Regions from separate parts of the Streptomyces sp. NPDC048331 genome, predicted to be linked through region 1. Evidence: riboswitches for the same ligand, from Rfam matches in the RefSeq annotation. Region 1 holds a riboswitch; the other holds the start of a gene.

Region 1 (4,210 bases):
GCCTCCTCCTCGGCCTCGTCGGCGAGGTCCTCGGCAGCCCAGTCCTCACCCTCGACGACGGGGGTCTCGCCCTCGTCGGCGTCCTTGGCGCTGGTCTTCTTCGCCGCGGTCTTCTTCACGGCGGTCTTCTTGGTGGCGGTCTTCTTGACCGTGCGCTTCTTCGGCTCGGCGGCGGCCTCGGCCGACGTCTCGTCCTCGATGGCGGCGGCCGACGAAGCGGATATCGCCGTGGCGGTGGTGGCGGCCGTGGCCGCGGCGGTGGCCGCGGTCTTACGGGCGCCGATGGGGCGCGGCGCGGCGGTGGCCTTCTTGGCCACGGTGCGGGCCGGGGCGGCGGCAGCCTTGCGGGGCTTCTTCGCGGCAGCCTTGGTGGCGGGGGCCGCGCTGACGTGGAGGGCGACACCCTCCTCGTCCAGGACCTGGTTCAGGCTGCGCAGGACCCGCTTCCACTGGTCCACCGGGATGCGGCCGGCCTCGAAGGCCTGGCGCACGTCGTCACCGTTGATGTGACCCTGCTCGCGGCCGCGCTCGACGAGCGCGACGAGGGCCTCGGATTCGGCGATCTCCGGAGGGAACGTACGGGACGGGCTGAGCGACACAAGGAGCCTCTCGTTGCGAACAGATAAATGGTGGGCGGGACATCATCGCGCGAACTCGGGAAACAGACCCGAGGGGGGTCTGTATTCCGGGCCGCGCGAGGACACCTGTCGGTTCATCGCATGCCCGAGTCGATTCGTTACGCGCTGAATTGAGTGACCTGCGCCACGCTGTGGCCACGCAACCCGGAACCGCGTAGATCCGTCCGCCCTTCAGATCAGCCCGTTTTGCGGGCTTCGATGAGGAAGCGGGCGGTGTGAGCGACGAACGGACCTTCCTTCTCGATCTGTTCGTGGAGCTCACGCAACCGGTCCCGGTACCGCCCGACCGTGAAGCCGGGCACCATCCAGATCACCTTCCGTAGAAAGTAGATCACGGCTCCGATGTCGTGGAACTCCGTGCGCAGACGTTCGGAGCGCAGATCGAGGACTTCGAGGCCGGCGGCGGTGGCGTCGGCGACCGCGTCGTCGGGGTGCCTGCCGCGCCGGACCTCCTCCGGCTGCGGGCCGAGGAAGTACTCGACGAGCTCGAAGACGCTCGCCGGACCGACCTGCTGCGAGAGGTAGCTGCCGCCCGGTGCCAGCACCCGCGCGATCTCGTCCCACCAGATCGACACCGGGTGCCGGCTGGTCACCAGCTCGAAGGCCGCGTCGCCGAAGGGCAGCGGCGGCTCGTCGGCGTCGGCGACCACCACGGCGCCCAGCGGGTGCAGCAGCCGCGTCGCCCTCTCGATGTTGGGCGGCCAGGATTCGGTGGCGACCGTCAGCGGCGGCAGCGGAGCGCATCCGGCCAGCACCTCGCCGCCACCGGTCTGGATGTCCAGCGCGGACCGCACCTGGGCCAGCCGCTCGCTCATCAGCCGCTGGTAGCCCCAGGAGGGGCGCTGCTCGGTGGCCCGGCCGTCGAGCCAGGAGAAGTCCCAGCCGTCCACGGAGACGGACTCGGCCTCGGCGACAAGATGGTCGAAAGTACGCGTCATGCATTGATCGTCCCAGGTCGGACGCCCGACAACCACCGGATATGTCGACTACAGTGGTCGGCGGGCCGTGACTGGCGTTCGGGTGGATCACCACCGGGGAGCGGCCCGGCGTACCTGTGGACCTCCGGTACGTCGACTGCCGCGCGCCTGGGCGAACCGCGATCCGCAGCGACGTTCAGGAGACCCCGTGACGACTGCCCAGACTGCCCCCGCCACTGACTCCGGCTCCGCCCGGCTGATGGACGGCACGGCCCTCGCCCGCCGCATCTCGGAGCAGACCGCCGCCTACGCGGCGAAGATCACCGAGCGCACCGGCACCGCGCCCTGCCTCGCGACCGTGCTGGTCGGCGAGGACCCGGCCTCCGTGACCTACGTCCGCATGAAGCAGAACCGCTGTGCCAAGGCGGGGATCACCTCCCGCCACGTCGAGCTGCCGGCCGGGACCACCACCGAGGAGCTGGTGGCCACCCTCACCGCGCTCTCCGAGGACCCGCAGATCAGCGGCATCCTGCTGCAGCACCCCGTCCCGCACCACATCGACGAGCGCGCCGCCTTCGAGGCCATCGCCCCCGGCAAGGACGTCGACGGGGTCACCATGCACTCCTTCGCCGCCATGGGCTTCGGCCTGCCGGGCTTCGTCTCCTGCACCCCCGGCGGCATCATGCGGCTGCTCGCCGCCTACGACGTGGACCTGACCGGCAAGCACGCCGTCGTCGTCGGCCGCAGCGCGATCCTGGGCAAGCCTGCCGGGATGCTGCTGCTGGAGCAGAACGCCACCGTCACCTACTGCCACTCGCGCACCCAGGACCTGCCCTCGATCGTGCGCCAGGCGGACGTGCTGGTCGCCGCCGTCGGCAAGGCCGAGTTCATCCGGGGCGAGGACATCAAGCCGGGCGCGGTGGTCCTGGACGCCGGCTACAACGAGGGCAACGTCGGCGACGTGCACTTCGAGTCGGCCGCCGCCCGCGCCTCGCTGATCACCCCGGTGCCGGGCGGTGTCGGCCCGATGACCATCGCCGTGCTGCTGGAGCAGACCGTGCAGGCGGCCGCCGCGCAGGCCGGACTGGACCTCGCGGAGCTCTGACCGCACCGCGCGCCGACCCCGCGTGGGGACGCTCGCGCCGACGCACGCCCCGGACCCTCGTTCCGGGGCGTCGTGCTGTCGCGGGAACCCGGCCGGAGGGCCGTGGCTCGTTCCCCTCAGGCGCCGACCGGGTCGGGGGTCACGTCCGGCGGGCCGGCCGTGGCCGCATCACGGGCCGCGGCGACGATGTCGGAGGTACGGAACGCGTGGGCCAGCGCGGTCAGGGGCAGCCGGCCCAGGCGGTACGGCTGCGGGATCGCCGCCGGCCCCGGCCCGGGTCCGCCGGCGGCGGCGGCCTTGAGCCGGCACGCGGCCGCCAGGACGGCAGCGTCCGCGACCGTGGCGGCCCGCGCCTCGCTCATGCCGCGGTCCCGGGCCGCCTCGTACGCGGCGCCGCGCACCCGGGGGTCGAACCAGCCGGCCAGCGCCAGGATGCCGTCGTCGATGACCGACTCGCGGTGGATGAGCCGGATCCCCACCGGGGACCACCAGGTCAGCGGAACGGTCCGTCCCTGGGTCGCCGCGAATCCGCGCAACGCCTTCCACAGCGGGCGCAGCCGCCGGTACTGGCCGAGGGCCACCCAGGTCGCCGACCCGCCGACCAGCGGCACGAGGAATCCGGCGCCGAGCAGCAGCCCGGCGGCCCCGGCCAGGGGCGGCGCCACGTCCGTGGACAGGAACACCAGGTCGTGGCCGGTCCAGCGGGCCACGACCGAGGCCCACTTGGCGGCCAGGTAGGCCAGGTCCATCAGCCCGGCGACGACGATCAGGGCCAGTCCCGTGCGCAGCGGGCGCAGTGCGCGGTCCGCACGCGTCAGCCACTTGCCGCACAGCCAGGTCAGCCCCGAGGTGCCCATGGTGTGCGCCAGGAGGAAGCAGACGATCATCTCGCGGATCCAGGGCGTCGTCGCGTAGTACGTGTCCAGGTCCTCGAGCCGTTCCACCGGTGCGTCGCCGATGACGAACAGGACGACGATGGCCACGGTCGCCGCGCCGAACAGGGCCGTGGTCAGCCGGGTGGCCCGGCGTACGGCCGCGGGCGGCCCGCCGCGCCACTGCAGGACCAGGACGACGCACAGCCCGGAGAACACGGTGCACAGGCCGAACACCAGCGGCGCCGAGAAGTTGACCACGCCGGTGAGGCGGTTGACCGCGGCGATGGTCGACGGCGTCGCGAGGAAGTTGATGGGTGCCCCGACGGCGAGGAGCGCGCACGCCGTCCGGTTCAACGGCCGGTCCCGGTCCCGGCGCAGCTTCGGTACCTTGATCAGCAGCGCCAGGATCATCAGGGAAGCGGGCAGGAGCGGCAGGATCCCGCCGCTCATCGGGCCTGTCCGACGGCGTCGGCGGGGCCGACCGGGTCCTCCGTCGGGCCGGGCGCCCGGTCGAGTCCGGCGACGGCCCGTTCCGCGGCGGTGAGCGGCGGCGCCTTCAGCGCTCCCCGGTCCGAAGCCCGCGCGACGTGCCAGACCAGCGACGGCCGGAGCCAGTGGGTGGGCGCGATGCTCATCGTGAGGACCTTGAACAGGGCGGCGGTGAGCGCCTCGTCG
Region 2 (4,210 bases), on a different contig from region 1:
CCGGAGGTGGGCTGGATGCCGGAGAGCGCGCGAGGACGATCAGAAGCCATGGCTTCATTCTCTCAGGTGCGGGGGCGGGCCCGTGCCCGCCGTCGGCCGGATCCTGCCCCGGCCGAGCGACCGCTTTCCTTCCGACCCGCACTCCGCGTCTCCGGCCAAGGGACGCTCTCAAACGCCGGGCGGCTGGAAAATCCAGCCCCGCCGGCGTTTGAGGCGCGGGGTCTGGGGCGGAGCCCCAGCAGCCAGGCCGCAGGGTCAGGACAGCGGGAGCCCCGGGGCCGGGAAGGCCGCCATCAGCTCCGTCACCTCGGCCCGGATCACGGCCAGACCCTGCTCGTCCCCCTTCGCGGCGGCGTCGACCGCCCGCGCGATCCAGTCCGCCACCACCGGCATGTGCTCCGTGGACAGCCCGCGCGACGTCAGCGACGGCGTGCCGATCCGCACCCCCGAGGGATCGAACGGCTTGCGCGGGTCGAACGGCACCGTGTTGTAGTTCACGACGATGCCCGCCCGGTCCAGGGCCTTGGCCGCGATCTTGCCCGGCACGTCCTTGCCCGTCAGGTCGATCAGGATCAGGTGGTTGTCCGTACCGCCCGAGACCAGGTCGAAGCCCTTCTGGAGCAGCGCCGCGGCCAGCGCCTTGGCATTGGCGACCACCTGGTGCGCGTACGCCGTGAAGGACGGCTGGGCCGCCTCGTGCAGCGCCACCGCGATACCGGCCGTCGTCTGGTTGTGCGGACCGCCCTGCAGGCCCGGGAAGACCGCCTTGTCGATGGCCTTCGCGTGCTCCTCGCGGCACATCAGCATCGCGCCCCGCGGACCGCGCAGGGTCTTGTGCGTGGTCGTGGAGATCACGTCCACGTGGTCCGCCGGGGACGGGTGCGCGCCGCCCGCGATCAGGCCCGCGATGTGGGCGACGTCGGCGACCAGGATCGAGCCGGCCTCCTTCGCGATCTCCGCGAAGGCGGCGAAGTCGATGGTCCTCGGCAGCGCGGTGCCGCCGCAGAAGATCAGCTTGGGCCGCTCCGCGAGGGCCTGCTCGCGCACCGCGTCGTAGTCGATGAGCCCGGTGTCGGCCCGGACGCCGTACTGCACGCCCCGGAACCAGGAGCCGGTCGCCGAGACGCCCCAGCCGTGGGTGAGGTGCCCGCCCATCGGCAGGGCCATGCCCATCACCGTGTCGCCCGGCTTCGCGAAGGCCAGGTACACGGCGAGGTTGGCGGGCGAGCCGGAGTACGGCTGCACGTTGGCGTGGTCCACGCCGAACAGGCCCTTGGCCCGCTCGATCGCCAGCGCCTCGACGCGGTCGATGTTCTGCTGGCCCTCGTAGTAGCGGCGGCCGGGGTAGCCCTCGCTGTACTTGTTCTGCAGCACGGTGCCGGAGGCTTCGAGGACGGCCGCGGACACGTAGTTCTCACTGGGGATCAGGCGCAGGGTCTGCGCCTGCAGCACTTCCTCCGCCGCGACGAAGGACGCCAGCTCGGGGTCGGTGGAGAGAAGGGCGGGATGGCGGCTCGCGGACATGGCGGCTCCTCCGGGGTCGATGTGATCGGTACCCCGCGAGGCCCAGGCGAGCGGCCCTGTATGCGGTCGAGCGCGCACGACTCCCCCGGAGTTGGTTCCCCGTACGCCAGTCGCCGTGCGTATCGCACACCTTAGCGGGCGCGCCGGGAGAGAGGTTTCTGCGTCCGGGATACGAGCGACGATAAGAAGGTGACGCCACCCTCGTCACCGCTGCACCGGCGCTTCACCGCGCCGGACGGACGATCGGAGACCCCGTGTCGACAACTGCTGATGCCATCCGCGCCGCAGACGCCCACAGTGCGCACAACTACCATCCGCTGCCCCTGGTCGTCGCGTCCGCGGAAGGCGCCTGGATGACCGATGTCGAGGGCCGCAGATACCTCGACATGCTCGCCGGGTACTCGGCCCTCAACTTCGGGCACGGCAACCGCCGTCTGATCGACGCCGCCCGCGCCCAGTTGGAACGGGTCACGCTCACCTCGCGCGCCTTCCACCACGACCGCTTCGCCGACTTCTGTACCGAGCTCGCCGCGCTGTGCGGCAAGGAGATGGTGCTCCCCATGAACACGGGGGCGGAAGCCGTGGAGACGGCGGTGAAGACGGCCCGCAAGTGGGGCTACGAGGTCAAGGGCGTCCCGGACGGGCACGCCAAGATCGTGGTCGCCGCCGACAACTTCCACGGGCGGACCACGACCATCGTCTCCTTCTCCACGGACCACGAGGCCCGTGACCACTTCGGCCCGTACACGCCGGGCTTCGAGATCGTCCCGTACGGGGACCTGACCGCGCTGGCCCACGCCGTCACCGAGAACACCGTGGCCGTGCTGCTGGAACCGATCCAGGGCGAGGCGGGGGTGCTGGTGCCGCCCGCCGGATACCTGAGCGGCGTACGGGAGCTGACCCGCGAGCGGAACGTCCTCTTCATGGCGGACGAGATCCAGTCGGGGCTGGGCCGCACGGGACGGACATTCGCCTGCGAGCACGAGGGGGTCGTCCCGGACGTCTACATCCTCGGCAAGGCGCTCGGCGGCGGCGTGGTGCCGGTCTCCGCCGTCGTGGCCGACCGGGACGTGCTCGGGGTGTTCCGGCCCGGGGAGCACGGGTCCACCTTCGGCGGGAACCCGCTCGCGTGCGCCGTCGCCCTGGAGGTGATCGCGATGCTGCGGACCGGCGAGTTCCAGGGGCGCGCCACCGAGCTGGGCGAGCACCTGCACCGGGAGCTGAACCTGCTGGTCGGCGGCGGGGCGGTGACCGCCGTACGCGGCCGCGGGCTGTGGGCGGGCGTCGACATCGACCCCTCGCGCGGCACCGGCCGGGAGATCTCCGAGAAGCTGATGGAACTCGGGGTGCTGGTGAAGGACACCCATGGGTCGACGATCCGGATCGCCCCGCCGCTGGTGATCGGCAAGGAGGACCTGGACTGGGGCCTCGCCCAGCTCCGGTCGGTGCTGGGCGCGTAGCTCTCGTCCGTACCGGTCAGAGGATGACGTGGGGCAGGAAGCGGGCGTACTCGTCCGTGACCGGCCCCGCCGATTCACGGATGCCGAGCCCCGCCGCCTCGTCCTCGACGACCCACGCGCCGAGCACCACCCGGTTGCCGTCGAAGTCGGGCAGCGGGGCCAGGCCCTGGAAGCAGTACCGCTCCCCCTCCTCCGGTACGAACGGCTCCGCGCCCTCGCCCACCTCGTGCAGGGTGACCCCCGCGCCCTCCCGGCCGAGGAGGGGCTTGGCCACGAAGCCGGTGGACCCGGGCTCGGCGAGCTCGCGCGGGCCGTCGAGGTAGGCGGGCAGCAGGTTGGGGTGCTCCGGGAAGAGCTCCCACAGGATCGCCAGCAGCGCCTTGTTGGACAGCAGCATCTTCCACAGCGGCTCGATCCAGCAGGTGGAACCGGAGCCGCCGCCGTGGTCGTAGGTGCCGAGGACGTGCGGGCCGAACTCGTCCGTGGCCAGCCACTCCCACGGGTAGAGCTTGAAACAGGCGCGGATGAAGCGGAGCTTCTCGTCCACGAACCGGCCGGACAGGCGGTCCCAGCCGATCTGCTCGACGGAGAGCGCCTGGGTGTCCAGGCCGGCCTGTTCGGCGGTCTCCTGGAGGTAGGCGACCGTCATCAGGTCCTCGCCGAGCTCGTCCGTCTCGGAGTGCGCGAAGTGCAGCGGGCCGGGCGGGAGCAGCTCGGCCTGGCGCCGCCAGGCGTCGACGAGGCGCTCGTGGAGGGAGTTCCACTGGTCGGCGCCGGGGAAGCGTTCCTCCATCCAGAACCACTGCGGACTGGCCGCCTCCACCAGGGAGGTGGGCGTGTCGGCGTTGTACTCCAGCATCTTGGCCGGGCTGCCGCTGCCGTCGTAGCGCAGGTCGAAACGACCGTAGAGGGAGGGCTGTTCGGCGCGCCGCCGCCAGGACTCGGCGATCAGCGCGGCCAGCTTCGGGTCGGTGATGCCGAGGTCGGCGAAGCGGTCGTGCTCGACGATGTGCGCGGCCGCGGCCAGGCACATGGCGTGCAGCTCCTCGACGACGTTCTCCAGGGCCTCGACCTCGGGGAGCGAGAAGGAGTAGTACGCGCTCTCGTCCCAGTAGGGGCGCAGGGAGTCGTCGGGGTAGCGGGTCAGGGGATAGATCACCCCCTGCTCCTCGACGATCTTCTGCCAGTCGGGGCGGGGCTCGATGGTGTGCCGCTCCATGGTGCGA

The links. Region 1 has a riboswitch for ZMP and ZTP ahead of ACGFYY_RS12000 (bifunctional 5,10-methylenetetrahydrofolate dehydrogenase/5,10-methenyltetrahydrofolate cyclohydrolase). Riboswitches for the same ligand answer to the same signal wherever they lie in the genome.
Region 2: it holds a riboswitch for ZMP and ZTP, as region 1 does, so the genes downstream of both, glyA (serine hydroxymethyltransferase) here and ACGFYY_RS12000 (bifunctional 5,10-methylenetetrahydrofolate dehydrogenase/5,10-methenyltetrahydrofolate cyclohydrolase) in region 1, are expected to answer to the same signal.

The regions. Positions count from the first base shown of each region.
Region 1 is NZ_JBICYT010000006.1:43,804-48,013, forward strand. It holds gene ACGFYY_RS11990 (RNA polymerase sigma factor) at 1-599, opposite strand, end outside; gene ACGFYY_RS11995 (class I SAM-dependent methyltransferase) at 815-1,576, opposite strand; ZMP/ZTP riboswitch at 1,634-1,736, shown strand; gene ACGFYY_RS12000 (bifunctional 5,10-methylenetetrahydrofolate dehydrogenase/5,10-methenyltetrahydrofolate cyclohydrolase) at 1,815-2,660, shown strand; gene ACGFYY_RS12005 (MAB_1171c family putative transporter) at 2,777-3,985, opposite strand; gene ACGFYY_RS12010 (NAD(P)/FAD-dependent oxidoreductase) at 3,982-4,210, opposite strand, start outside.
Region 2 is NZ_JBICYT010000005.1:41,666-45,875, reverse strand. It holds gene trpS (tryptophan--tRNA ligase) at 1-50, opposite strand, end outside; gene glyA (serine hydroxymethyltransferase) at 256-1,524, opposite strand; ZMP/ZTP riboswitch at 1,558-1,648, opposite strand; gene rocD (ornithine--oxo-acid transaminase) at 1,779-2,984, shown strand; gene ACGFYY_RS10185 (glutathionylspermidine synthase family protein) at 3,001-4,203, opposite strand.